DNA from 3 places in the Bradyrhizobium sp. 40 genome. Region 2 is predicted to be linked to each of the others. Evidence: predicted binding sites of a transcription regulator. Region 2 holds the regulator's gene; each other region holds the start of a gene.
The links. Region 2 encodes LexA, which represses DNA repair genes until DNA is damaged. Its sites were predicted from a motif close to TGTTCNNNNTGTGTTCNG; they were not measured.
Positions count from the first base shown of each region.

Region 1: the regulator LexA is predicted to act here: its motif matches at 5,897-5,914, upstream of IVB40_RS27050 (DUF3072 domain-containing protein).
Region 3: the regulator LexA is predicted to act here: its motif matches at 7,215-7,232, upstream of IVB40_RS30310 (ribonuclease T2).

Region 1 covers NZ_CP064688.1:5,619,402-5,628,939, reverse strand. Annotated here, with positions in the region: gene cbbX (CbbX protein) at 1-771, shown strand, start outside; gene rpe (ribulose-phosphate 3-epimerase) at 768-1,505, shown strand; gene IVB40_RS27075 (hypothetical protein) at 1,705-1,917, shown strand; gene IVB40_RS27070 (universal stress protein) at 2,033-2,869, opposite strand; gene IVB40_RS27065 (Do family serine endopeptidase) at 3,079-4,617, shown strand; gene IVB40_RS27060 (hypothetical protein) at 4,887-5,249, shown strand; gene IVB40_RS27055 (DUF6496 domain-containing protein) at 5,256-5,561, opposite strand; gene IVB40_RS27050 (DUF3072 domain-containing protein) at 5,648-5,860, opposite strand; gene IVB40_RS27045 (hypothetical protein) at 5,976-6,197, shown strand; gene IVB40_RS27040 (hypothetical protein) at 6,216-6,425, shown strand; gene IVB40_RS27035 (hypothetical protein) at 6,523-6,771, opposite strand; gene IVB40_RS27030 (hypothetical protein) at 6,867-7,124, opposite strand; gene IVB40_RS27025 (hypothetical protein) at 7,263-7,484, shown strand; gene IVB40_RS27020 (HWE histidine kinase domain-containing protein) at 7,481-8,971, opposite strand; gene IVB40_RS27015 (HAMP domain-containing protein) at 8,985-9,538, opposite strand, start outside.
Region 2 covers NZ_CP064688.1:3,535,980-3,545,517, reverse strand. Annotated here, with positions in the region: gene glp (gephyrin-like molybdotransferase Glp) at 1-964, shown strand, start outside; gene lexA (transcriptional repressor LexA) at 1,141-1,842, shown strand; gene IVB40_RS17220 (hypothetical protein) at 2,291-2,725, shown strand; gene IVB40_RS17215 (ComEC/Rec2 family competence protein) at 2,857-5,136, opposite strand; gene IVB40_RS17210 (DUF2171 domain-containing protein) at 5,232-5,465, opposite strand; gene IVB40_RS17205 (SgcJ/EcaC family oxidoreductase) at 5,551-5,937, opposite strand; gene IVB40_RS17200 (glutamine--tRNA ligase/YqeY domain fusion protein) at 5,957-7,633, opposite strand; gene gltX (glutamate--tRNA ligase) at 7,800-9,227, shown strand; gene gltA (citrate synthase) at 9,424-9,538, shown strand, end outside.
Region 3 covers NZ_CP064688.1:6,319,920-6,329,457, reverse strand. Annotated here, with positions in the region: gene prmB (50S ribosomal protein L3 N(5)-glutamine methyltransferase) at 1-625, opposite strand, end outside; gene IVB40_RS30345 (molybdenum cofactor biosynthesis protein MoaE) at 625-1,101, opposite strand; gene moaD (molybdopterin converting factor subunit 1) at 1,105-1,356, opposite strand; gene pgsA (CDP-diacylglycerol--glycerol-3-phosphate 3-phosphatidyltransferase) at 1,353-1,970, opposite strand; gene uvrC (excinuclease ABC subunit UvrC) at 2,068-4,137, opposite strand; gene IVB40_RS30325 (outer membrane protein) at 4,388-5,011, shown strand; gene IVB40_RS30320 (cold-shock protein) at 5,098-5,313, opposite strand; gene rlmJ (23S rRNA (adenine(2030)-N(6))-methyltransferase RlmJ) at 5,563-6,423, opposite strand; gene IVB40_RS30310 (ribonuclease T2) at 6,476-7,168, opposite strand; gene IVB40_RS30305 (hypothetical protein) at 7,283-7,747, opposite strand; gene IVB40_RS30300 (hypothetical protein) at 7,930-8,223, shown strand; gene IVB40_RS30295 (DUF3617 family protein) at 8,266-8,796, shown strand; gene IVB40_RS30290 (ATP-binding protein) at 8,902-9,538, opposite strand, start outside.

The DNA of each region.
Region 1 (9,538 bases), 2.1 Mb from region 2:
TTGCTGATCGAACGTATCCGGCAGCGTGCGGGACTGGCTTCGTCGCCGCCGACGCTGCACATGTCGTTCACCGGCAATCCCGGCACCGGCAAGACGACCGTCGCGTTGCGCATGGCAAAGATCCTGCACGGCCTCGGCTTCGTGCGGCGCGGGCAGGTGATCTCGGTGACGCGCGACGATCTCGTCGGCCAGTATATCGGCCACACCGCGCCCAAGACGAAGGAGATCCTGAAGAAGGCGATGGGCGGCGTGCTGTTCATCGACGAGGCCTATTATCTCCATCGGCCGGACAACGAGCGCGACTACGGCCAGGAGGCGATCGAGATTCTGCTGCAGGTGATGGAAAATCAGCGCGAGGACCTCGTCGTGATCCTTGCCGGCTATGGCGAGCGGATGACGAGCTTCTTCGCCTCCAATCCCGGCTTCCGTTCGCGCATCGCCCACCACATCGACTTTCCGGACTATGCGGAAGCCGAGCTGCTCGTCATCGCCGAGCTGATGCTGAAGGAACGGGGTTATCGCCTCTCGGCGGCGGCGCGTGAGGCGTTCGAGAAATATATTGCGCTGCGTCGGACCCAACCGTTCTTCTCCAATGCGCGATCTATCCGCAACGCCGTCGACCGCATCCGCCTGCGGCAGGCCGATCGCCTGGTATCCGATCTCGATCGCATGCTCGACATCGCCGACCTCGAAACGATCGATCCCATGGACGTCCTGGCGAGCCGCGTCTTCAGCGGCGGTGCCGACGCGCAGGGGAGTGCGAAGCCATGACCCGAGAAATCCTCATCGCGCCGTCGATCTTGGCTGCGGATTTTGCCCGCCTCGGCGAGGAGATCGCAGCGATCGACGCGGCGGGCGCCGACTGGGTTCATTGCGATGTCATGGACGGGCATTTCGTCCCGAACATCAGTTATGGCGCGGACGTCATCAAGGCGATCCGGCCGCTGACGAAGAAAATATTCGACGTGCATCTCATGATCGCGCCGACCGATCCTTATCTCGAGGCGTTTGCGAAGGCCGGCGCGGATCTCATTACGGTGCATGCCGAAGCGGGTCCGCACCTCGATCGCTCGCTTCAGGCCATCCGCGCGCTCGGCAAGAAAGCCGGCGTCAGCCTGTGTCCCGCCACTCCCGAAAGCGCGATCGAGTATGTGCTCGATCGTCTCGATCTCGTCCTGGTGATGACGGTCAATCCGGGTTTTGGCGGCCAGTCCTTCCTCGAGTCCCAGCTCGAGAAGATCGCGCGCATCCGAAGCATGATCGGCGACCGGCCGATCCGGCTCGAGGTTGACGGCGGCATCACGCGCGACAATGCCGCAGCCGTGGCCGCTGCGGGCGCCGATACGCTTGTGGCGGGTTCCGCCGTGTTTCGCGGCAGGAGCAGCGCGGACTATGCCGGCAACATTGCGGCCATCCGCGCGGCTGCGGAAGCGGGCAGAGTTCCGAACCTGCAACATAGTTCGGAGCGGACGATGCGAGCCGGTGAGCCCGCGCTCATCCGGTAGACTGCCGCCGGGTACACATTGGCCCGCGGCAGGGTTCCGAGGCGTTGAGGCCGCGGTGATTGGAACTTTCGCCCGAACACGCGTTTGCCTAGAATCACGCGCGTCACGCGCGCGGCGGGCGCAGCAAATCTTTTGCACAACCGCCATCGCCCTGACGCAAATAAGGGCAATAAGCTCTGTGAATGCGAGGGAGGGTCTCATGGATAACGTACGTCGCTACCGCGCGCTGGCGTCCCTCTGTCGTCAGCAGGCCGCCTACCGGCCGCTCCAGAGCTGGGAACTGCTCGGCCAGGCCGAACATTTCGAATATCTCGCCGAAGTCGAACTCAAGGCGCATTTCGACGCGTGCAATGCGCCACACGACGAGGACGGCGTCGAGGCCACGGCGTGGGAGAGGCCCGCCGCGGCGTGACGGTCCAACTTGTTCGAATAGGACCTGAACTTGCCGAGGCCGGCACCGCTCAAGGACGCGGTTATCAGCCCGAACGACGAGGCTTGCGACCGGCCCGTCCTGGATCAACCCTCGATTAATGCGACATCAACGTCGGGACGGTCATGGCTTCCAACATGGCGCGGGTGACGCCGCCGAGGAACCGTTCCTGCAATCGCGAATGGCCGTAGCCGCCCATGACCAGAAGATCGAGGCGCTCATCGGCTGCAAGCGACAGCATGGTCGGCTGAATGTCAGAGCGCGCGGCCGACAGGTTGACGGTGCGGGTCGACAGTCCGCGCCGGCCGAGGTGCCTTGCCAGATTGCGCGTCGAGACCTCGTCGGGAACCATGTCTGTTTCGTTGATCGCAATAATCACGATTTCCTCGGCGCGGGCCAGGAATGGTGCGGCGTCGCGCATGGCGCGCGCGGCGAGGCGGCTGCCGTCCCAGCAGATGCCGATCCGTTTCGCCTTGAACGCTCCATGGAAAGTGTAGGGCAGGAAAAGCACCGGGCCACCCGCCTGGAACAGGATCTCGCGGGGTACATCGTTGTCGAGTGAGCCTTGCGCCGGGTCCGGCTGGAGCACGATGCTGAGATCGTGCAGCCGCGCCATCTCGCCGAGCAAGCCGACCGCATCCCCCGGCATCGCCCCGAGCGGGTGGCATGTGTAGGAAATGCCGGCGTTCATCGCTTCGTTCTTGAATACCGCGAGCGCCGCCTCGGCCCGCTCCACTGCGCTCTCGCGCTCCATCTCGAACACCGCCGCCACTGCGGCGCCGCCCTCCATGATATAGGCCGCGCTGGTTGCCACATAGCCAACCGCGACTGCATCGAGATGGGCGTTGAGGCCCGCCGCGAGCGAGATCGAGCCGTCGATCACCGGGCGCATCGGGCGCTCGGTAGGGATGTGGACGAGAATGTCTTTGTACATGACGCGACTCCGACGGACATCGTCCGGTGGCGGCAGTCTTACACGGTGCGCAGGGGCCGCGTTGAGCTGCATCAAACGTGCAGCCTCGAGTTTTGGACCTTCGCCGGCCCCGGCTACTTTGCCAAGATTTAACCGCGCGGACGGGACGCCGTAAGGTGGCGACCGCCATGTTGGGTGCAAGGCGACTTACCCAACATGGACATATCGACATGAGCGATCACGTCAATTCCGACACCACAACGTCCCGCAAGGTCCTGAGGCCGCGCCGGCTCGCGCTGCTCGGCACCGTGGCCGCGCTTGGCGTGGCCGTGCTGGCGACTGCACCTGGCTCTTCGCCGTTCAGCGCGAACTCCTTCATCGCGCCCGCCCAGGCCGCGGAGCCCACCGCGACACCGCCGGGCTTCGGCGACCTCGTCAGCAAGGTCAAACCCGCCGTCATCTCGGTGCGGGTCAGGATCGACCAGGACAACGACAAGAGCGCGATGCTGCAACAGAACCGGATGGATTCGGACGAGGCGACGCCGTTCGACCAGTTCTCGCGGCAATTCGGCTTCCGCGGCCCGGGTGGCATGGAGGGCATGCCGCGCCAGCACCGCCAGATGATCACGGGTGAGGGCTCCGGCTTCTTCATCTCCGCCGACGGCTATGCCGTGACCAACAACCACGTCGTCGATCACGCCGAGTCTGTGCAAGTGACGATGGACGACGGCACGATCTACAGCGCGAAAGTGGTCGGCACCGATCCGAAGACCGATCTCGCGCTGATCAAGGTCGAGGGTAAGAAGGATTTTCCGTTCGTCAAATTCTCGGACCAGAAGCCGCGTATCGGCGACTGGGTCGTCGCGGTCGGCAATCCCTTCGGCCTCGGGGGCACCGTGACCGCCGGCATCGTCTCGGCCAGCGGCCGCGACATCGGCAACGGTCCCTATGACGACTTCATCCAGATCGACGCGCCGATCAACAAGGGCAATTCCGGCGGCCCGGCCTTCGACATGAACGGCAACGTGATCGGCGTGAACACCGCGATCTTCTCGCCCTCCGGTGGCTCTGTCGGCATCGGCTTCGACATTCCGGCCTCGACTGCAAAGCTCGTCGTCGCACAGTTGAAGGACAAGGGCGCGGTCACTCGCGGCTGGCTCGGCGTGCAGGTGCAGCCGGTGACGTCGGATATCGCCGACAGCCTCGGCCTCAAGGAGGCGCGCGGCGCGATCGTCGACAATCCGCAGGACGGCAGCCCGGCGGCGAAGGCGGGCATCGAGGCGGGCGACGTCATCACCGCCGTCAATGGCACCGCGATCAAGGATTCCCGCGATCTCGCTCGCACCATCGCCACCCTGGCGCCGGGCACGTCTGTGAAGCTCGACGTCGTCCACAAGGGCGACAGCAAGACGGTGACACTGGCGCTCGGCGAGTTGCCGAACGAGCGGCAGGCCAGAGCCGACGAGGGCAAGTCGCAGCCGGATGCCGGCATGCCGCCGCGTCTCGGACTCAGCCTGGCTCCGGCCGGCGACGTGCAGGGCGCCGGCCAGAAGGGCGTCGTCGTCACTGAAGTCGATCCGCAAGGGCCGGCCGCGCAACGCGGCATCCAGACCGGCGACGTCATCCTCAATGTGGGCGGCAAGGCTGTCGCCAATATCGGCGATGTCCGTTCGGAGCTGGCGCAGGCGAAATCGTCCGGCAAGCGTAGCGTGCTGCTGCAGGTCAGAAGCGCGCAGGCGACCCGTTTCGTCGCGGTGCCGCTCGCATAAGGCGAACGTCGATCGGCGCAACTCCAAAAAGGCGGCCCCCCGGGCCGCCTTTCCTGTTCGCCTTCAGGATTCCGGATGTCCGCCGATAACATTCTCGTTAACGGCAGGGAGGATGACCCGGTTCGTCCGAAAAAGCCGTGTTCGCTCATCACAATTTCGGATCTCGTAGGGACTCGGCGGCAATGAAGCCGCCGGGACGATTGCAAGCGTGGAACTTCGAACTTGCCGCCGCTGAGCCGGCCGGCAATTCGCATTTGATCGGTGCCGACATGGATCGATTGAAGCTCTCGCTGAGGACTGCGCTGCTCGTGGCGCCATTCGTGCTGTGGGGCGGAATCGCTCTCGGGCGTGACGACGGCCGCTACGCGGATTCTCCCCTCAAGCCATGGTTCGACGGTCTGCGCAGCCATCTCGGTCCGTGCTGCTCAGATGCGGATGGGTTTGCCGTCGCCGATCCCGATTGGGACTCGCACAATGGACATTATCGCGTGCGGCTCGACGGCGAGTGGGTCGACGTCCCGGACGAAGCCGTGATCACCGAGCCGAACCGGGCCGGCCGCACCATGGTGTGGCCGGTGAAGACCGCGTTCGGCGTTTCGATCCGCTGCTTCATGCCGGGCAGCATGATCTGACGGAGGTCAGCGCGACCGTTTGGAGGATTTGCGCTTCGACGTCTTCTTCGAAGTCTTTCTCGAAGTCTTCTTGGATGTTTTCCGAGATGTCTTCTTTGACGTCTTTCGCTTCGCGGCTTTCTTCGGGACCTTCTTGCCCTTCTTGCGCGCTTTCGACAGGCCGATCGCGATTGCCTGCTTGCGGCTCTTCACGCGTCCGCCTCGACCGCCCGGTCCGCTTTTCGCGGTACCTTTCTTGTAGCGCTTCATCTCGCCTTCGACGTCGCTGCCGGAGCTGCGCGAGTAGCGGCGCTTCTTTGCCTTGCGTGCCATGCATGTTCTCCCTTGGCCTGGGAAAACAATCCGAGACAGGCATGGTTCCGAAAGCGCGCATGCACGTCCCGGATACGCGGCTTAGTCTAGAACGAATCCGCCAGCTCGATCTCGGCTTCCAGCACCTGAATGCGCCGTGCTGCCTCGCTGGAGGACAGATCCCGCGCATATTGCGCGGGCTGATACGCCTCTTCGCTCAGCCGTTTCAGCCGGAGGCCCTGCGCCCGCGTCATCTGCTCGGTGAGGAAAGTCTTGGCGGTGAGGAGAGTCTTGGCGTCGTATTTACCCTGAACCTGCATGTCGCTTCTCCCTTCTGAAATCGTGACTTGACTATATGTTCTTATTTTGTTCTAACAAGTCATGGACAACAGAATTAATGAAATTCGACGTAAAATCAGCGCCTTGAGGCTTGAAATGGCCGATGTCGAGGCGTCCGTGCGCGAGCTCGTCGAGCGCGATCGCGACTGCACAGAGAAGGCCTTGGCGCAGATGGATCTGCGCCGAAAAATCAATCTGCTGATCGGCGAATGGAAGGCTGCAGGTGGCGGCGATGTCCTGCCGAATGTCCGCGACAGGATGAGCCTTCGTTCCGCGAAGGCATTAGGTAGTCCTCTGCGCGTGATCGCGCGCCGCTGAAAGCTTTGGGAGCGCACGGTGGAGGAAGACCCGGATGCGTACCGGATTCTAAAGCTGCGCGCCGAGATTCTCGAACTGGGCTCTGCCATCCGGCAGCTGCAACGGGAGGGGCTCGACGACGCCGCGGCCCAGCTCTTGATCGCGCGCAAGCGCGCACGACTCGATCATCTGGTGAGAGCTGATTCCGGCAGCGTCCATCCTGACATCCTGGGAAGCCATCGGAGCTGAAGCCTGCGCGCAACGCGGCCCGAGAAAAGTTTGTTCGAACACCATAAGCAAAAAGGCCCCGCGATCGCGGGGCCTCTATGAGTTGGGCGAACAAAACCTACTTGGTGTTGCTCATGCCGCCCTTGTTGTTCGTCATGGTGCCGCCCTGATCGGAGCCGGGACCGGAGCCGCCCTGACCGGAGGGATCAGCACCCTTGGAGGACTTGGTGTTGGCGCCTGTGGTGGTTTGCGACGATGACATCGAGGATCCGTGTTTTGCCTTGTGCGACTTAGCCTGCACCGCGAACGGCGCGGCGGTGAGGCCGGTGGCCAACATCACGGCAAGAGCGAGCTTGGTGGTCTTCATGTGCGGGAACTCCCTGAGTTGAATTGACGCAGGCAGCCAACTGCTATTCGTCGCAGGAGTTCCGAACAAAGAAGTTCCGGTAAATCTCGCATCCTTCAAGATTGCTTGTCTTCTGCGAGGATGAATACGACGCCGGTGAGTGTCGCCCCGATCGCGAACGTCGTCACCAATGTGAGGGCGAAAACGACAACGGCCTGGCTTCCGCCGTGACTCAGCAAATTGGCGACGGCTGGATTGGACAGCACGAGCAAGAGGCTGAAAGCGAGCCCTAAGGCTGCGCCCATCATGGCGTGCGTCATCAGCTTGACGAGCCCGCTCGGAGAGATCAGGTCCGACGACTTTTTCGCGCGCATGGAACTCTATCCCGATCTCGCAAGCAACGCCTGCGACACGCGCCGGTTCCACCCGCATGAAGGAATCGTTATTGCCCGCTTCATCCGACGTTCATGCCGGGTGGGCGAGAATGACCGCGCAACACGGGAACATTCGATATGGGTAAGGTGGTCTTTCTCTATCGCTCTCTGGCTTATCGCAACGCCGCCGCGGACATCCTCCGCAAAGCGCGCAAGCTGCCCCGCGGCGCGGAGCGAAGCGCGGCGTGCCGCTATGCCAAGGCTCTGCGCGATCTCGCCCAAACGGAAGCCTGGCTCGAAGGACGGGTCGCGCGCGAGCCGCAAACGACGCAGCGCAGGAAGAGTGCGGCCTCCGGTTAACCGGACGCGCGCTGCAATTCGGCGGAGCTGGCGGCTTCGAAGTTGCCGGGCGCGGTCGTCGCGGCAGTCTTGCGGACCAACGGCACATCGAGCCGGCACAACAGACCCTCGGCGCGCCAATCGAATCGCGCCTGCCCGCCGAGCTGGGACTCGACGCTCGCAAGCAGGCTCCGCGTACCAAAGCCGCGGGATTTCGGCGTCATGACGAGCGGGCCGCCGGACTCCTCCCAGGTCAGCGTGAGCAGCTCATCCTCGACCTGCCAACCGATCGCGAGCCGTCCCGTTCGCGTCGAGAGCGCGCCATACTTCGCCGAGTTGGTGAAAAGCTCATGCAGCGCCAGCGCCAGCGTCTGGGCGGTTGCCGGCAGCAACTGAACTTCGGACCCCGCCAATTTGATCTGGCCGCCGAGGGAATAGGGCGCAAGCTCCTCGTCGATCAGCTTCGAGAGTTCGGCGCCCTGCCAGCTCGACAGCGACAAGATCGTATGCACGCGCGCCAGTGCATTGATGCGTCCCTCGACGGCGCTGACATAGGCTTTGACTTCGTCGGCGCGGGTGAGGCGCACGATCGATTGCGCCAGCGCAAGCGCATTCTTGGCGCGATGATCGACTTCCCGCGCCAGGAGAGTCTGCCGTTCCTCGGCGCGCTTGCGTTCGGTGATGTCCACCGTCACGCCGCTGACGCGCATCACCCGACCGCTCTCGTCAACCGTGGCGGCGGCCGTGCCGACACACCAGCGCACATCGCCGTCGGGCCGCACGATGCGGAACTCCGTTTCATAGGAGCGTGTGCCCTTGTTGAATTCGGCGATCGCCTTGCGCAACTGATCGACGTCGTCTGGATGCAACAGCGCCTGAACGTTGGCCGGATTCACCTCGAAGCTCTCCGGGCCAACACCAAAGATGCGGTATTGCCCCTCGTCCCACATCCAGTCGCCGGTGATCCAGTCCCAGTCCCACGAACCCATCTTGCCGGCGGCGATCGCCATGCTGCGCCGCTCTTCGCTCTCGCGGAGCTTTGCGGTGGAATTCTCCAGCTCGGCGGTGCGTGCACGCACGCGGTCCTCGAGATCCTGGTTCAGCCGTTCGAGTTCGCGCGTCTTGCGATAGAGCTCTGCAAACACCTTGACCTTGGCGCGCAGCACCTCCGGCACGACCGGCACCGGGACGTAGTCGACAGCGCCCATCTCGTAGCCGCGCAGGCGGTCGATGTCGCTGACTTGAATGGCCGAGATGAAGATCATCGCGGTCTTCTGGAAGCGCGGGTGCTCGCGGATCATCGCGGCGAGCTCGAAGCCGTCGAGCTCGGGCATGCAGACGTCGACCAGGATCACCGCGATCTCGGTCTTGAGCAGCACCTCCAGAGCCTCGCGACCGGACGAGGCGATCACGAGGTTCTGGCCGAGATCCTTCAGGATCACCTCATAGGCGAGCAGCTTGGCCGGCTGGTCGTCGACGAGGAGGATGTTGACCTTTTCGTGGTCCATACGGGCATCCAACTCAGCGGTGCAGCCACATGCGGATTGCAAGCAGCAATTGATCGGTGTTGACGGGTTTGGCGAGGTAGTCGGACGCGCCGGCCTCGAGGCATTTCTCGCGGTCGCCTTTCATGGCCTTGGCCGTCAACGCAATGATCGGAAGACGGGCGAAGGTCGGATTTTCACGAATGACGCCGATGGTTTGATAGCCATCCATCTGCGGCATCATGATGTCCATCAGCACGATGGCGATCTCCGGATTGGATTCAACCAGGGCCACCGCCTCGTTGCCGGTCGTGGCCGTCAGCACCTTCATGCCGCGCCGCTCCAGCACGCTCGACAGCGCGAAGATGTTGCGGGCGTCGTCGTCGACGAGCAGGGCGGTCTTGCCAATCAGGTCTTCGTCGGAACTGTTCAGCTTCTCGAGCATGCGCTGCTTCTCGACCGGCAACTCCGTGATGACGCGGTGCAGGAACAGCGCGGTCTCGTCAAGAAGGCGCTCCGGCGATTCCACACCCTTAACCACGATGCTTCGCGCCATGGTGTGGAGCTCCGCATCTTCCTCGGCCGACAACT
Region 2 (9,538 bases):
GGGGATGGTCGGCGCCGGCGAGGCCGTGCGGATCTTCACCGGCGGCGTCGTTCCCGGTGGCGCGGACGCCGTCGTGATCCAGGAGGACACCGTCGCCGCCGGCAAGCGTATCACGATCAAGGAAGCCGCGATCGCCGGTCGGCACATTCGCCCCGCCGGCGTCGATTTCCGCGAGGACGACGTGCTCCTGCGCAAGGGAAGCCGTCTCACCGAGCGCGACCTCGCGCTCGCCGCCGGGATGAATCATCCGCACCTTGCCGTTTGCGGGCGTCCGAAGGTCGCGATTCTCGCCACCGGCGACGAGTTGGTGATGCCGGGCAGCACGCCCGGCCACGGCCAGATCGTCTATTCCAACGGCTACGCCCTGCACGCGCTCGCCCGCAGCGAAGGCGCCGAGACCATCGACCTCGGTATTGCCGCCGACACGCTGGAGGCCACCACCGCCGGCATCCGCCGCGCCCGTGAGAGCGGCGCCGACATCCTGATCACGACCGGAGGCGCATCGGTCGGCGACCACGATCTGGTCCAGCAGGCACTGCGGGACGAAGGCATCGCGATGGCGTTCTGGAAGATCGCGATGCGGCCAGGCAAGCCGATGATGCACGGGCGGCTCGGCGCAATGGGCGTGATCGGTCTGCCGGGCAATCCCGTGTCGTCCTACGTGTGCGCTTTCCTGTTCATGGTGCCGCTGATTCGTGCCCTGTCGGGCCGTTCAGTGATTCACCATCGCCGTGAGCGCGCCGTGCTCGGCCGCGATGTCAGCGCCAACGACCAGCGCGAGGACTATCTGCGCGCGCATCTGGAGGAGCGTGACGATGGCACACGCGTCGTTCTTCCCGTCAATCATCAGGACTCTTCGCTGCTTGCGAATCTCGCTGCAGCGCAGGTACTTCTCGTGCGCGCACCGTTCGCGCCGAAGGCCGAAGCCGGCACGGCTTGCGAAGTGTTGCGGCTCCCTGTTTGAGCGCCCCGGCAATGCGCGTTCCGCCAACTTTGCTCTGTTCACGGTAAATTAAGCAGTTGCGGAACATGTATCGAACATATAGTGTCCGTTCATGATTTGTTTCGAGCATGTAGCGGCATATTGCCGAATTCAGCGTCTCGGAATCGGACGACATCAACCGGGGGACTTTGGTCGAGATGTTAACGCGCAAACAATACGAGCTTCTGCGGTTCATCAGTGAACGTCTGAAGGAAAGCGGCGTACCGCCCTCCTTCGACGAGATGAAGGATGCGCTCGACCTGCGCTCGAAGTCGGGCATCCATCGCCTGATCACGGCGCTCGAGGAGCGTGGCTTCATCCGACGCCTGCCCAACCGCGCTCGTGCGATTGAAGTCATCAAGCTGCCGGAGCTCCAGGCAGCCGCCGGCAGCCGCCGCGGCTTCACGCCGAGCGTCATCGAGGGCAATCTCGGTAAGGTGCGTGCGAGCTCCAGCCTGCCCGCGGACGAGGGCGAACGTCCCGTCGCGGTGCCGGTGATGGGTCGCATCGCGGCCGGCACGCCGATCGAGGCGTTGCAGACCCGCAGCCATACTATCAGCGTACCGCCTGACATGCTCGGCTCGGGCGAGCATTACGCGCTCGAAGTGCGCGGTGATTCCATGGTCGAGGCCGGCATCCTTGACGGCGACATGGCGCTGATTCAGCGCAACGAGAGCGCCGATACCGGCGACATCGTGGTGGCGCTGATCGACGACGAGGAAGCGACGCTGAAGCGCTTCCGCCGTCGCGGCGCCTCGATCGCGCTCGAGCCCGCCAACGCGGCCTATGAGGTCCGCATCCTGCCGCCCAACCGGGTGAAGATTCAGGGCAAGCTGATCGGGCTTTACCGGAAGTACTGATACCGGGAGTACTTGATACCGGAAGTGCTTGGCGCCGCGCGCGCTTCCGATCGGCATCGCCGGTCAGGGATTGGAGCGGATCATCGTCCGCTCCGGCTGGGTAGTCTTTCTGGTTCTGCACAGACTATCCGGCCCCTCCTTCGGCGCTGGCTCCTCGCGACGCCCACGAAGCGGAACTGGTTCGCGGCGCAAGTGTTCGAGGAAACAGCGGCCAGCGATCAAGCTCGACCGTTGCAGTCAAGCCGGCGATATTCGCGCACGCGCCTCCCGAATGCATCGCAACTCGCTTTGTTCCTATTGAATTCGGGAAAGATAATGTGATCGCGGCTCGCGGAAACCAGCCGCAGATTTGCCCACAACCAAGCAGAGCGTTAATGCATCAACTCTGATAGAGGCCTGCGCCTCGATTAAGAGACGCGGGTTGCTATCCCAGCATGAGGAGCACCCGATGTGTGACTACAGCCTGCATGCCGTCGCGTCGCGCCCCGCCGAAGTCGGCGAGACGATCGTCACGACAAGCTTCCGCGGCACCTCGACGCGCGGCTTCGCCTCGGCAGCCGATCCGTCTGTTGCCGTCTGCCTGCTGCCGGGAACGGAGCTCGCCTTCGCCGACGACGTGCGCTACGATAATCGCTGGATCTGGACGCGCACCATCAATTCCCGCGTGGGCAAGTTCGGCAAGATCGATCCGCACGTTCCCGACCGCCATCACGACGCGATCGAATTCCCCGACGGCAAATATGTGCTGGTGACGCAGCTCGTCGAAGGCCAGCGCGCGACCGTGCTGCAACTGCCTGTGACCCAGCCGGTGACGGAGCGCGAGCACAAGGCGCAGGTCATCGTCGACAGGCAGCCGACCGTCACGCGCCTGCCGATCGGCTGACGCAGCCGGCTACGAGGTCGGAGGTCAAGATTGAATCGCCATCGCCGGCCGTGGCCGGCGAGATGGCGCGGTTTGCGCCCAGTGAATCCGAGCAGATGCACCAATCCACTGCATTGCTCCGCACCGTCAGATCAATCGTCGGCCTGCAAGTCGGTCTCCGCCGGCGTTGCGTCCTTGATGCGGGGCGCGATCGCCTTGGGCGCAAGGCTGCCGTCGAAATCACCCTCGCCTGCGCCGGCTGGCAACCAGGGGCGGCTCGCGCCTCTCGCCCTCACCGCCTGAACCACAAAGCCGTCACCACGCTGCGTCAGCGCCAGCGCACTCTGGCTGGCGAGCCGTTGCCGATCGACCACCATCGCCGCGCAATCGGGCGGCGCGGGGCGTGTCGTCACCACCAGCGCGGCCCGACTACAATCGTCCGCGAGAGCGTCGACGCGCAGTGCCAGCGCGACCAACCTCCCGTCGGCCAGTGGCGTCACGCAGCCCGATTCGTCACAGGACACGCCATCGGCCAGCGAGGCTCTGCCGGCATCGCGCGGATCTGCGTCGGCAGCGAGCCACTCCTTGAGCAGAAAGCTGTCCTTGCTCGTCCTGATCAGGTGCAGATGTCCGTCCCTGCCCCGCACCGCGACGCTGGCGCCATCCCCGGCAATCAGGATGTCGGGCTGCCGCGCCGACAGTCCCCAGAGGATCGCTGCCAGCAGGACCAGGGCGCCGGACCAGCGTAGCGGCGTGCGCAACAAGCCTAGCACAATGATTCCCAGGCTCGCCGCGATCAGCGGCGTGATCCCGAACGCCGGGATGCGGCCGACCGCGCCCGGTAAGGCCGCGACCCAGCGCGAGACCGCGACCATCCACTCGATGCCGATCCCCATCAGCCACCAGAACACGCTGTCCAGCCCGAACGGCGCAGCAAGCAGCCCCAACAATCCCGCCGGCATCACCAGCGCCGAGACCACCGGCATCGCGCCGAGATTGGCAAGCACGCCAAACGGCGTGACACGGTGGAAATGGAAAGCGGCGTAGGGCGTGGTCGCAAGTCCCGCAATCAGCGAGGCCATGAACAGCATCGCGATCTCGCGGCCACCCCACATCGCAATGCGCGCGGTCGCCGAATGGTCCGGCGAGGCAAACAAATTGGGCATGCCGATCTGCACCAAGGCGACGAGCCCGAGCGTTGCCGCAAACGACATCTGAAAACTCGGATGCACCAGTGCTTCCGGCGCGACCGCCAGCACGATCAGCGCGGCGACAGCAAGCGTGCGAAAGGTGATGGCGCGGCGATCGACCATCACCGCGATCAGCACTACCGCCGTCATGAAGAACGATCTTTGCGTTGCGACCTCCGCGCCCGACAGCAGCAGGTAGAACGCAGCAGCGACCAGCGCGGCGGCCGCCGACCATTTCTTGATGGCGAAGCCGGCCGCAAGTCCCGGGATCAGAGCGAGCAGCGCCCGCACCGCGAAGAACACGACACCGGCAACGACGGCCATGTGATAACCGGAAATCGAGAGCACGTGGCCGAGACCGGAGATGAACATCGCATCGTTGACGGGCGTGGTGATCGCATCGCGCCGCCCGGTAAGCAGCGCGGTCGCGATCGCCCGGTTGTCGCCGTCGAGCGTCGCCCGGATGCGGGCATCGATCGCATCGCGCAGGCCTTGCATGAAGGCCGCATAACGCAGCCGCAAGCCGGCGGTCTCAGGCGGCGGCGCCACCGTGATTGCGCCCATCGCGAAGCCGGAGGCGCCGATGCCCTGGAAGAACATGTCACGCGAAAAGTCGTAGCTGCCGGGCCGCACCGGCGCGAGCGGCGGCATCAACCGTGCCTTCAGCTGAACGAAGCTACCGACCTCCGGCGCGGTGCCTTTGCGGACCGACAGGCGCACGCGCTCAAGCCTGACGTCGCTGCGTTGCGCCTCCATCGCAGTGACGCGCAGCACGAAACGATCGGTACGCTCGCGGATGTCGCGAGCCTCGACAAAGCCCGACAACGACACCGAATAGAGCGCCTTTGCCAGCACCGGGTGGGCGATGCGCGCCGTCTTCCAGGTCGCGACGGCAAAGCCGGCCGCGACCGCCGCGATCATGATGGCTGGGGCGAACAGCCGGCTCCGCCGCAACAGAGCCGCGCCAAGCAGGAGTGCGATGGCGGTCGTGGCAACGACCCACAGTACTGGCTCGTGATCGGCAGAGAAATAAAGCGCGATGCCGCAGCCAAACGCTACGGGCACCCACGGCAACAGCCGCCCGGCGCCAGCCTCGGCGCGTAGCCATGCGCGGAGGGTCTCGGCCAGCGATGTCCAGAGGTCGAGGCCTGCAGGCGCGAGGCCGCCCGCGGACGCGGTGCGGCCCGCGGGCCACGTCCCTGCGATCCCCTGCGACCGTACCGGCCGGCCCGGCTCCGCCATTTCGTGCACTCGATGATACGCAACGAAGTCAGAAGCTACCGGAACGTGCAGGCGGGCGGATAGCGGTACGGATCAGGAACGAAAGGTTGCGATCGCTACTTTTCCTCTTCCATCGTCACAGCGACATCGGCCTTGGCCGACAGCCGGACCTTGTTGCCCTCGATATCGGCGACGAGGCCCTTGTCGATGAAGTGATGATGCCCCTTGTGGCTGCCCTCGCCGCTGTCCTTCTTGGTCAGCTTGATGCGATTGCCTTCGACCTTGTCGACGGTGCCGATGTGGACGCCGTCGGCGCCGATGACTTCCATATGCTCTGCGATGTTCTGCATGGTGGGTTCCTTATTGGGCCCACCCCAACGCGCGAGGTGCATGTTCGTTCTCTCACGAGGATGACGAAGTCGTGTGCTCCACTGGTCAGATCAGCGGCGCCTGGGACGAAGCATGGTGATTGACGATCTTCCAGTCGCCGTCCTCGCGCATGATGACCCAGCTCATCTTGACCGAGAAATCGGGGCGTTCGCCGGCGAGATCGAACGAGATGCTCGCGGCCATATTGATCAGGTCAGGACCTGCCTGCGCCGCCTTCACCTCGGAAAATAACGCGCTCGGCTTGCGCCAGCGTGGCAGGCCGTTGAAATAGTCTGCGACGCCGTCCCTGCCCCGGTAGAGCTTTGGGTTGGAGCCGAAGAAGAACGCATTCCTCGCATAGAGCGATGAGAGCGCGGCCGCATCGAGCGTGGCGAAGCCGGCGCGCCATTTCGCGATGATGGCGGAAACGATCGCGTCGGCTTCATTACTCATTGTGGTCTCGCAGCTCTTTTCAACCTTTAGCCACTTCCTTCGCGAACGTGTCGCGCAGACCGATGGTCCTGGAAAATACCGGCTTGCCGGGCGTCGAGTCCCTGTCGCGCACGAAATAGCCCTGGCGCTCAAACTGCATTACCTCGGTCGAATTGCTTTCCGCGACCGATGCCTCGACACGGGCATCAGCGAGAATTTCCAGCGACTGCGGATTGAGGTCGGCGGCGAAGTTCGAGGCGTCCGGGCTCGGATTGGCAAACAGCTGGTTGTAGACGCGAATTTCCGCGGGCACGGATGTTGCCGCCGACAGCCAGTGCATGGTGGCCTTGACCTTGCGGCCATCGGGCGCGTTGCCGCCCTTGGTCGCGGGATCGTAGGTGCAACGCAGTTCCACCACTTCGCCTGCATCGTTCTTGATCACACCGGTGCACTTGACGAAATAGGCGTAGCGCAGCCGCACCTCGTTGCCCGGCGACAGACGGAAGAACTTTTTCGGCGGGTTCTCCATGAAGTCGTCCTGCTCGATATAGAGCTCACGGCCGAACGTGATCTTCCGGGTGCCGGCGGAGGGATCGTCCGGATGATTGATCGCCTCGAGCTCCTCGGTCTGCCCTTCCGGATAGTTCTCGATCACGACCTTGAGCGGCTTCAGCACCGCCATGCGCCGCTGCGACGTGCGATTCAGTTCCTCGCGTATGCAGAACTCGAGCATACCGACGTCGACGACGCTGTTGGCTTTGGCCACGCCGATGCGCTTGACGAACTCGCGAAGGGCGGCCGGCGGCACGCCGCGGCGGCGCATCCCCGCCATCGTCGGCATGCGCGGATCGTCCCAGCCCGCGACATGGCCCTCGCGGACGAGCTGGGTCAGCACGCGCTTCGACAGCAGCGTGTAGGTCAGGTTCAGCCGCGCGAATTCGTACTGGTGCGGCTTCGACGGCACCGGCAGCTTCTCGATGAACCAGTCATAGAGCGGCCGGTGATCCTCGAACTCCAGCGTGCAGATCGAGTGCGTGATGCCTTCGATCGCGTCCGACTGGCCGTGGGCATAGTCGTAGCTCGGATAGATGCTCCACTTGGTCCCGGTGCGCGGATGGTGCGCATGCAGGATTCGGTACAGCACGGGGTCGCGCAGATTGATGTTGCCCGCGGCCATGTCGATCTTGGCCCGCAGCACGCGCGCGCCGTTCGGGAATTCGCCCGCCTTCATGCGACGGAACAGGTCGAGGTTTTCATCCACGGTGCGATCGCGGAAGGGCGAGTTCTTGCCGGGCTCGGTCAGCGTGCCGCGCGCAAGACGGATCTCCTCCTGGGTCTGGTCGTCGACATAGGCAAGCCCGTCTCGGATCAGCTGCTCCGCCCATTCATAGAGGCGATCGAAATAGTCCGAAGCGAAGAACAGGTTCTTGCCCCAGTCGAAGCCGAGCCAGCGCACGTCGGCCTGGATGGAATCGATATATTCCTGCTCTTCCTTGACCGGATTGGTGTCGTCGAAGCGCAGATGGCAGCGGCCCGGAAATTCCTGGGCAATGCCGAAATTAAGCGCGATCGACTTGGCGTGGCCGATATGGAGATAGCCGTTCGGCTCCGGCGGGAACCGGGTCACGATCTCCTTGTATTTGGCCTGGTCGAGGTCGGCCTGGATGATGTCACGAATGAAATCGCGCCCAACCTCGTTCGCCACCGGTTCTGTCATTACGAAAATCCTGTAGGGAAATCAGCGGCCCTTCTGCCAAATTCGGGAGGCTGAGCCAAGGGCTTAAGCAAGGTCTCAAGCAACCCTTCGCGGACCGCTGCCGGGCTTTAGTTATGCTCCGGTCCTGTTATATACCACCGCCTCCAATGCATAGGCCTTGCCAAGAATGACCTCTCCCGTCGTCACCCGCTTCGCTCCCTCTCCGACCGGCTTCCTCCATATCGGGGGTGCGCGCACGGCGCTGTTCAACTGGCTCTATGCGAAGAAGCACGGCGGCAAGATGCTGCTCCGGATCGAGGACACCGACCGGGAGCGCTCCACGGAGGCGGCGATCGGCGCCATCCTAGACGGCCTGAAATGGCTGGAGCTCGGCTGGGACGGCGACGTCCTCTATCAGTTCAGCCGCGCCGCACGCCACCGCGACGTCGCCGAGCAGCTGCTCGCCGAGGGCAAGGCCTATCGCTGCTACGCCACCGCCGAGGAGCTCACCGCGATGCGCGAGAAGGCGCGCGCCGAGGGGCGCACCCGCCTCTATGACGGCCTGTGGCGCGACCGCGATCCGGCGACGGCCCCGACCGACGTGAAGCCCACCATCCGGCTCCGCGCGCCCCAGACCGGCGAGACCGTGATCGAAGATCAGGTCCAGGGTCGCGTGGTCTGGCAGAACGAGAATCTCGACGACCTCGTCCTGCTGCGCGGCGATGGCAACCCGACCTACATGCTCGCGGTGGTGGTCGACGACCACGATATGGGTGTCACCCATGTCATCCGCGGCGATGACCATTTGATCAACGCGGCCCGCCAAAAGCAGATCTACGACGCGATGGGCTGGACGCTGCCGAGCATGTCCCACATCCCCCTGATCCACGGCCCGGACGGTTCGAAGCTCTCCAAGAGGCACGGCGCGCTTGGCGTCGATGCCTACCGCGCCATGGGGTACCTCCCGTCCGCGCTCCGCAACTATCTCGTCCGGCTCGGCTGGAGCCATGGCGATCAGGAAATCTTCTCGACCGAGGAGATGATCGCGGCGTTCGACCTCGCCAGCGTCGGCCGCGCAGCAGCCCGCTTCGATTTCGCCAAGCTGGAAAACCTCAACGGCCACTACATCCGCAATGCCGACGATCAATCACTCGTGAAGATGTTCGAGGACGTGCTCGACCACGTCGTGCCCAGCCGCGACGAGCTTAAGGCCAAGTTAAACGACACCACGCGCGCGCAGCTGCTGAAGGCCATGCCGGCCCTGAAGGAGCGCGCCAAAACGCTGATCGAGCTGATCGACGGCGCCTATTTCATCTTCGCCGACCGCCCGCTGGAGCTTGATCCGAAGGCGGCAGCGCTGCTGACGCCCGAGAACCGCAAGCTGATCGGCCAGCTTCATTCCGCGCTGGAGAAAGTCGAGACGTGGAGCGCGGCCAATGCGGAAGCCGCGCTGCGCGCCTTTGCCGAGGAAAATAGTCTTAAGCTCGGTGCGGTCGCCCAGCCGCTGCGGGCGGCGCTGACGGGACGGACGACGTCGCCCGGCATATTCGAGGTTTTGGACGTCCTGGGACGCCAGGAAAGCCTGGGCCGGCTTAAAGATCAGGCCACGGAATAGGCCTAGGACCGCGCTAAGGACCCGGGCCCAAGGACCAGGCTACGACGTAAGTCGACCATGCGTGGCGCCATCTTGCAGCGCACACAGCAATAATATACCCATCTCAGCCGTACCTTCTGGAACATCCGGCCTGCCCCGCGATATCTCATCGGGGCCTCCGGGTCCGGCCCGTTTCACCATACATCGGGGACCTCTGATGGACGCAAAACCAAGCAATAAGACCGCCACACTGACGGTCGGAAACAAGAATTTCGATCTTCCGATCCACAGCGGCAGCGTCGGGCCCGACGTCATCGATATCGGCAAGCTCT
Region 3 (9,538 bases), 2.8 Mb from region 2:
GATGCAGGCTGATCCGGTCATCGAGCCCGTATTCGCCGACATTTCGTCTGGCGACGTCGATCGCGCCCTTGGAGATATCGACGGCGTCGATCGTGGCATTCGGAAAATGATGCGCTGCGAGGATCGCGAGGCATCCCGACCCAGTGCAGAGATCGAGCACGCGTTCGACCGCGCTGGGGTCGTCGATCAGCGAGCCGGCTTCGCCGTCGCCGCCGAAATGCGATTCCAAGAGCTCGCCGATAAAGGAGCGGGGAACGATGACGCGCTCGTCGACATAGAACGGCAGGCCGCGCATGTAGATCTTGTTGACGAGATAGGCGGCCGGTTTGCGGGTGGTGACGCGCTGATGGATGAGATCGATGATGGTCCTGCTCTCGGCGTCCGCGACTCGCGCGTTGGCAAAAATCTCGAACTGCTCGGGATGCAGATGCAGGGCTTCACAGACCAGGAAGGCCGCTTCCGCGACCGGATCGGGTGTGCCATGGGCAAAGGCGAGCTTGGCCTCGTTGAAGCGGCTCACCGCATAGCGGACGAAATCGATCAGCGTGAGAAGCTCGCCGCGCCCCACTTTCGCGAGCTTTGGCGCGGCGCGGCCGCGCACGGTCTTTTTGGATGTCGTTGCCATCAGGATCGGGTCCAGCGTGCGGCGGCTTCATCGTCGCGGGCCTGGGCCTCGACCCAGCCGGTGCCGGTGGCGCTCTCTTCCTTCTTCCAGAACGGCGCGTTGGTCTTCAGATAATCCATCAGGAACTCGGCTGCCTGGAACGCTGCCTGGCGGTGCTGCGAGGCGGTCAGCACCAGCACGATGTTCTGGCCGGGCATGAAACGGCCGACGCGATGGATCACCGTGACGCCGTTGAGCGGCCAGCGCGAGGTGGCCTCGTCGGCATGGCGCCTGATCTCTTCCTCGACCATACCCGGATAATGCTCGAGCGAGAGCGCGGCGATCTTGGCGCTGTCCTCGTCACCGCGGCAGATGCCGGAAAAGCTCACGACTGCACCGATGTCGGTGCGGTTCCCGGTCAGCACCGCGATCTCGCGCGCGATGTCGAAATCGTCTTGCTGGATACGAATGGTGACGGGACAGGTGGTGGCGGGCATGGTCTAGCCGCCGGTCATCGGCGGGAAGAACGCGATCTCGCGAGCGCCCGCGATCGCGGCGTCCGACTTGACGTGGGCATGGTCGATCGCGGTGCGGATCACCTTCGGCTTCTCGAACGCGTAGGCGTAGGCTTCGCCTTGGCCAGACAGCCAGGCGATCAGCTCTTCCACCGTGTGCACGGTCGCGGGCGGCTCGATGGTCTCCTCGGCCTTGCCGACGCGCTCGCGCACCCAGGCGAAGTACTTCACTTTCATCCCTCATCCTCCTTGATGAGGTGATGGATGCCGGCGCCGAAATAGTCGTAGCCGGTGTACATGGTGAGGATCGCCGAGGCCCAGAGCAGCGCCAGCCCGGTCATCGAGACCATGGGCACCACCTCATCGCCGGCGGGACCGGCCAGCAGGAAGCCGATGGCGATGAGCTGAACCGTCGTCTTCCACTTCGCAAGCTTGGTCACGGGCACGCTGACGCGCAGCGCGGCAAGATATTCGCGCAGGCCCGAGACCAGGATCTCGCGGCACAGGATCACGATGGCGGCCCACAGCGACCAGCCGTGAATGATGCCGTCGGCGGCCAGCATCAGCAGGCACGAGGCGACCAGAAGCTTGTCGGCGATCGGATCGAGCATGCGGCCGAACGCCGATTGCTGATTCCAGATCCGCGCGTAATAGCCGTCGAGGTAATCAGTGACCGCAGCCGCGATGAAAATGGCGACGGCAACCCATCGCAGCCACAGCGGACCGTCCATGATCGACTGTGCGTAGATGCACCCGACCACGACCGGGATCGCGGCGATCCGGCCGTAGGTCAGGATGTTCGGGAGGGACATCGCGCGGCTGGTGGTCCCTCGTGTCGTGGCGATGTTCATCCGTCCTACCAATACCGCTGCAGCCTCAAGGTCAACCGTTCCGCTCCCAAATGGGGTGCGGGATGCGACGACCATATGACCGCGGCCCCCTTTTATTTCATCTCGGCTGAGGGTGGAAATACTCGAAAATCCTGCGGGCGCTCTCGGCGCTCACCCCCGGAACCTTGCCGAGATCGGTGATCGAGGCCCGTTCGATCTCCTTCAGGGTTCCGAAATGATGCAGCAAGGCACGTTTGCGTGACGGGCCGATGCCCGGAATCTCCTGCAAGCCGGCCTCGCGGATGTCCTTCTTGCGCAGCTTGCGGTGCGAGCCGATGACGAAGCGGTGCGCCTCGTCCCGCAGGCGCTGGATGAAATAGAGCACGGGGTCGCGCGGCTCCAGCTTGATCGCCTCGCGCTCCGGCATGAACAGGGTCTCGCGGCCGGCATCCCGGTCCGGCCCCTTGGCCACGGACATCAGCGCCACCTGGGTCAGGCCGAGATTTGCAAAGATCTCCCGGACCGCGTTGAGCTGGCCGCGGCCGCCGTCGATGATTACGAGATCGGGCCATTGCGGGAAGTCGTCGTCCTTGGTTTTGGCTGCGCCCTCTTCGGGCGGATTGATCAGGCGCTTGAAGCGGCGCTCCAGCACTTCGCGCATCATGGCGAAGTCGTCGCCCGGCGTGATCCCTTCCGACTTGATGTTGAACTTGCGGTACTGGTTTTTGACGAAGCCATCGGGGCCGGCGACGATCATGGCGCCGACCGCGTTGGTGCCCTGGATATGGCTGTTGTCGTAGACTTCGATCCGCTTCGGCGCATGCGGCAGGCTCAGGGTCGTGGCCATGGCGTCCAGCAGGCGGCTCTGCGTCGCGGTGTCCGCGAGCTTGCGGCCCAGGGCCTCGCGCGCGTTGGTGAGCGCGTGGGTGACGAGCTCCTTCTTCTCGCCGCGCTTCGGCGTGGACACCTCGACCTTGCGGCCGGCCTTGATCGACAGCGCGTTGGCGAGCAGCTCGCTCTCCTCGATCTCGTGCGAGAGCAGGATGTTCCTCGGCGGCGGCTTGTCGTCATAGAACTGGGCGAGGAAGGAGCCGAGCACCTCTTCCGGCGTATACGTCTTCTCCGCGCGCGGGAAATAGGCGCGGTTGCCCCAGTTCTGCCCGGTGCGGAAGAAGAACACCTCGACACATGAGAAGCCGCCCTCCTGGTGGATGGCGAACACGTCGGCTTCTTCCACCGTGCGCGGATTGATGCCCTGCTGCGACTGGATCGCGGACAACGCAGCGAGGCGGTCGCGGTAGAGCGCGGCGCTCTCGAATTCGAGCTCACCGGAGGCCTTCTCCATCTCGGCGGCAAGCTCCTGTTTCACCGCATGGCTCCTGCCGGACAGGAAGTCGCTCGCCTCGCGCACCAGGGTCGTGTAGCCGGGGAAGTCGATCTCGCGGGTGCAGGGGCCGGCGCAACGGCGGATCTGGTAGAGCAGGCAGGGCCGCGAGCGGCTCTCGAAGAAGGAATCCGTGCAGGAGCGGATCAGGAATGCGCGCTGCAACGCGGTGATGGTGCGATTGACGGCGCCGGCCGAGGCGAACGGGCCGAAATAGCGACCGGGCCGCGTCTGCGCGCCGCGATGCTTCAGGATCTGCGGCGCCCAATGGTCGCCCGTGATCAGGATATAGGGAAACGACTTGTCGTCGCGCAGCTGCACGTTGAAGCGCGGCCGAAGCTGCTTGATGAGGTTGGCCTCCAGCAGCAGCGCTTCGGTCTCGGTGTGGGTCGAGATGATTTCCACGGTAACTGTGGCGGCGATCATGCGCAGGATGCGCGCCGGCTGCGGCGCACTCTGGCGCGCATAGTTCGACAGGCGCTTTTTGACGTTCTTGGCCTTGCCGACATAGAGCACGTCGGCATTCCCATTGAGCATGCGGTAGACGCCGGGCGAGGTGGGGGCGAGGCGGACCGCGCGTTCGATCGCCTCGTGGCCGGTCGCCAGCGGCTCTTCGCCGACCGTGCCGCTCTCTTCCAGGATGTCCGGCAGCCGTGCGTCGTCCTCGTCGTCCCCGTTTGCTGTGGCGGGATCGAGGTCGGGCGGCGCCGCTTCCGTCTCCTGGGGCGGGACGTCGGGCGCGTTGCCGCGCACGGGTTTGCGCGCGCGTGCGTCGTCCGGATTGTCGGTGGAATCGTGAACCATGGTGCGAATTTAGGCGTTGCGGGTGCCGATTTGAAGTTCCGGCCGTGCAGCACGCACAGGATGGCGGCGCAGTTCCCGGTAACGCTTGCTTAAGCCTGTTAACAGCGCGGTAACCCGGCTTAACAGGCCTTTAACTTAAAACTCTCGATAAATGTTACGCGAAATAGTGGTGGTTCCGTAACCATGCGGTTTTGCCTCGCGCGGCGGCGCAGGCATCGCGCCGGTGACGGCAGTTGCGTTGGAGTATGTGATGAAGAGGCTCGTTGTGGGCGCAGCCGCGTTGGCTGCAGTCGGCTGGACGGCTTCGGCAGGGGCCGCCGATCTCAATTACGGGCAGCGTGCGCCCTACACGGTCAATCAGCCGCTCAACGCCTATAGCTGGGCCGGTCCGTATCTCGGTGCCAATCTCGGCTACGAATGGGGCTCGGTGAACAACAATCCCGCAAAACCGTCGGGCTTCGTCGGCGGGGTTCAGGCCGGCTACAATTTCCAGAACGGCCCGTGGGTGTTCGGCGTCGAGGGCGACATCCAGGCCGCTGGTGCCGACGACACCTTCGCGCCGTGGAAGTTCTCCAATCCGTGGTTCGGCACCCTGCGCGGCCGCGCGGGCTATGCCCTCAGCAACGTGCTGTTCTACGGCACGGCGGGCCTCGCCTTCGGCGAGCTGCGCGCGCAGACGTTCGGCTGGACGGAGTCGCATACCAGCGCCGGCTGGACCATCGGTGCCGGCGCGGAAGTTGGTTTCGCGCCGAACTGGAGCGCCAAGCTCGAATATCTCTACATCGATCTGTCGACGAGTCAGTTCGCGATTACAGGCGTGTCAAACGGCTATAGCGCCAGCGTTGTGCGCGCAGGCGTGAACTATCACTTCTGATACCCAAAGAAGAAAATACCGGACTACAGCCTCCCGGCCGCTCGCGGCCGGGATTTTTTTTGCGCCGGTGTTTCGCGTCGGACTCGCTAGGGAAGGATGACCAAATCGACCGCCTTCGGCCCCTTGCCCTTCTTGTCCGGTTCGACTTCGAAAGTAATACGCTGTCCTTCGGCAAGGTCCTTCAGTCCGGCCCGCTCCACAGCAGTAATATGCACGAAGACGTCGCGGCCCCCGTCGTCCGGTTTGATGAATCCGTAGCCGCGCTCACCGTTGAAAAACTTGACCGTTCCCGTCATGGCCATCGGGAAACTCCCCCTCATTGCTCCTCCGTCGTGACGCAGACGCACGTCACGACATGACCGGGCCTTACGAAGCCCGGGAGCTGGCCATCCTTGGGCAGACCATTCGGTCCGACTGGATCTTTCTTAGGCCTTCACTCCGCCGCAACCATTCGCGGAAGCGGAACGTAAAGCCAGTCACCGCAACAGCATAATACGGTTCTCTGCAGATTGACCACCGCTCCTGCATATTTTTCCCAAGATGCCGGAGTGTTACGGCCTTGGCACCTCTAATCGGAATCTGGCAGCGCCCCCCTGGCCGAGCGGCATTTCCAACTCGGGCAGGATCGTCTTGAGCTCGCCGTGCAGTGTGTAAGGGGGATTGACGATCAAGAGCCCGCTGGAGGTGAGGGCTGCGCCGTCGGCTTGTGGCGCCACGCTGAATTCGAGGCGCAGGCATTTTCCCGGCGGTTTTGCTGCGGCTGCGAGCCGCGCCACTGATTGCACCAGCGCGTCGGTGGCGCGCCGGCTCTTGGCGGGATACCAGATTACATAGATACCGGTCGGCCATTTCGCGAAAGCCGTCGAGAAGGCCTCTTCGAGCTTTTCGAACTCGTCCTTCGCCTCGAACGGGGGATCGATCAGCACGAGCCCACGCCGTTCCTTCGGCGGCACGAAAGCCGGCAGCGCCATCCAGCCGTCGAGGTCGACCACGCGGGCCTGTTCGTCGTGGCGCAGCACACCGATCAGCGCCTTGCGCGCCTTCGGCTCGAGCTCGCAGAGCAAGAGGCGATCCTGCGGCCTCAGCAGGCCGCGTGCGATCAGCGGCGAGCCCGGGTAAGCCTTGAGCTCGCCCTTCGGATTGAAGGCGCGGACGATGTCCAGATAGGGCTTGGTCAGCGCCATGGCGTCGTTCGACAGCCGCGCCTGCATCAGCCGCGCAATGCCCGTCAGCCACTCGCCGCCGCGACGCGCCTCGTCGCTTTCGAGATCGTAGAGGCCGGCGCCGGCATGGGTGTCGATGACGCGGAACGCACCCGGCTTGTCCTGGAGATAGGTGATGATGCGCGCCAGCACGATGTGCTTGATGACATCGGCGAAGCTGCCGGCATGGAAGGCGTGGCGATAATTCATGCAAGAGCACTACGCCACGTGAGGCCCTGAGCAAAGAGGCACGACGCCTGGGCTACCCACCCCGGATCGGCGGCATCGCCACCTGGTCGCGACGGCAGGCGCGGCGGTCGATCTCCTCGCAGGCGCGGAATTGCAAGTCCTTGCTGAGGCAGATGCGGACTTCCGATAGCCGCGTCCGGTTGCAGGTGATCGAGACGGCGGCATTGCTGAGGCCCGGATTGGCCTTGATGAAGGCCTCCTCCACTTCCGCCGGCGCCACGGCCTTGGCCTGCGATAGATCGAGATATTCGGCCGGAATCTTGATCGCGGCGCGCGCCTTCCGGATCGTCTCGAAATAGCTGCGGTCGGCGAGCCCCGAGCAGGTGCCGTGCTTGTCCCATTCGTTGAAGATCAGCCCCGGCGCCGGCATCAGATCGAGCATGGAGGAGACGATGCTGCGGTTCAGCCGCGGCGACGGCCGCTGGCAATATTCCGGAAAACCGTTCTCATATTGCGGCCACAAACCGTGCACCACGAAAGCGTAGGGCCGTCCGCTGCACTGGGTCTGCGAGCGGCCGCCGCGCTCCGCCGCCTCTTCGCAGAAGGAGGGCGACCACGACAGCGACAGCACATAAAAATCGAATTCGCCGGGCGTGTTCTGCCGCTTGTCCTGGGCCTTTGCGCCGCCGGCCAGTGCAGCCAGCCCGGCCGCAAGCGTCAGCGAGATCATCAGGCGGGAGAACGAGTGCAATCTGGAATGAAACATGGCGACGCCCCTCAACTAGACTGTGCAGACGAGCCTAGCAGGCGATAGGAACATTTCAAGAACAAATTTCGGGCGACCATCGTTGGGCCGCCTGATGGGTCCGGATCAGAGCAATTATTGCTTGGCGGCGCGGCAGGCCGGGTTGTAGGCCCAGTTGCGGTCGAGCCCGACCACGCACCATTCGACGCCCTGGCCGTAGCCGGCGAAGCCGCCATCCTCGACGATGGAGAAGTGCACCTTGCGCATCTTGCCGTCCGTGAGCATGGCCTCGCCGGTGCAATAGCGGCGGGGGATGTTATCCGATGCCCAAGGCCGGAACGCGGTCTCGTGAACCGCGGCGAAGCCGGTGATCTTCAACGAGGAATTCCAGAACGAGCTTTCTTTCTCCCAGAACTGGCTGGCGATCGTCGGCAGCGCCCGGTCGCATTCGGAGACGTTGCCGTCATAACGCGGCCCGCTCAGCCAGAAATTCAGCTCCAGCGGATTGGCGGCCCTGGCCTCACCGAGCGACAGCGCCCCGAACAGGAGGCCGAGCACGGCGGCAAAGCGGAGCGATTTCAGGAAGGTCGAGGCGCGCATGGATGATCCAGACAGCATGATCTGCAAGGGTCGGACGGTGCCGCGAAGGCCGGGGGAGGTCAAGTGCAGCGCGGCAACACTTGCCGACGAGTTGACCGCAATGCTGCGTTGGACCGACCATCCGTTCTTTCCACCGCCGCGCCGACACCGTAAACTGCCGCCAACCAATCGGAGTGACGGGAATGCGAATCATTGCGGCCGCGGGCCTACTTGCCTTGGGTATGATGGCGAGCCAGTCGGCGCGCGCCGATCTGCTTCCGGTGCCCCCGTTCAAGGGCAACGACACTGGCGGCATCATCGCCTATTCGATGGCAACCCAGGTCGATGCGCGGCAGGTCGCGGTCGATCACTGCGCGCGCTATGGCAAGGTCGCCAAATTCCTGGCGGTGCAGGCCTATGAGGGCGGCTACATCTCGTTCTCCTGCCGCTGGGTGCCCTATGGCGCGGCCGACCAGCCGATCCGCACACTCTACTGAGGCGCTTTCGCAACGCCGCCATCGCAGCCGGGAGCTTCCGACATGACGCGCAAACTCGCTTTGCTCGGCTCCGCACTTTGCCTCGTCTTGTCGGCAGCCAGCGCCCGCGCTGACGACCTGCCGGTGCGCAAGGCGGGCCTGTGGGAATTGAAGATGGTCAGGACCGGCACGCCGGTGCCCGAGATGACCATGCAGCACTGCACCGACGAGACCGTCGACAAGGAGATGAACAACAACATCTCCCCGATGGCGAAGCAGATCTGCGCCAAGCAGGATATCAAGAAGACCGCGACCGGCTATGTCAGCGATTCCGAGTGCAATGTCGCCGGCATCAGCACGACCTCGCATGCTGAGATCACCGGCGATTTCAATTCGGCCTATACGGTGAAGACGTCGTCGCACGCGCAAGGTGGCGCCGCCGGCGCGGCAGGCCGCGACACGACCATGCAGCTCGAAGCGAAATGGCTGGGCGCCTGCAAGCCGGACCAGAAGCCCGGCGACATCGTGATGCCCGGCGGCTTCAAGATGAACGTGCGTGACATGGACAAGCTGAAAGCGCTGTTGCCGAAGTAAGGAAGATCGTAGCCCGGATGGAGCGAAGCGAAATCCGGGACCGGTGCATCGATCGCGAAGAAAGAATCCCGGATTCGCTACGCTCCATCCGGGCTACATCACCGGTTACACCGGTATCCGCACGCTCGCTCTTAATCCGCCCATCGGGCTGTCGCCAAGGGTGATGTCGCCGCCATGCGAACGGGCGATGTCGCGGGCGATCGCGAGGCCGAGGCCCGTGCCGCCTTCATCCTGGTTGCGGGCGTTGTCCAGCCGCAGGAACGGCTTGAACACCTCTTCGCGCAAATGGGCGGGAATGCCCGGCCCGTCGTCGTCAACCGTCACGGTCAAATAACGGTGATCGCGCTGGCCGGTGATGGCGATGCTCTTGCCGTAGCGGGCGGCGTTGGTGACGAGGTTGGCAAGGCAGCGCTTGAACGAGGCCGGCTTCACCGTGACCACGGGCAGCCCGTTGAATGCGACTGTCGCCGTGTGGCCGTGGCGTTCGGCGTCGCTGCGCAGCTCCTCGAGCGCCTGGGCCATGTCGGTCGGCTGCGACTGCTCGCCGGAATCGCCGCGAGCAAACGCGAGGTAGTCCTCGAGCATCATCGACATCTCGTCGACGTCCTTGCGCATGCCCTCCATTTCGGGGCTGTCGCCGATCAGCGCCAGCTCGAGCTTGAACCGCGTCAGGATCGTGCGCAGATCGTGGCTGACGCCGGCGAGCATCGCGGTGCGCTGCTCCATCGTCCGCTCGATGCGC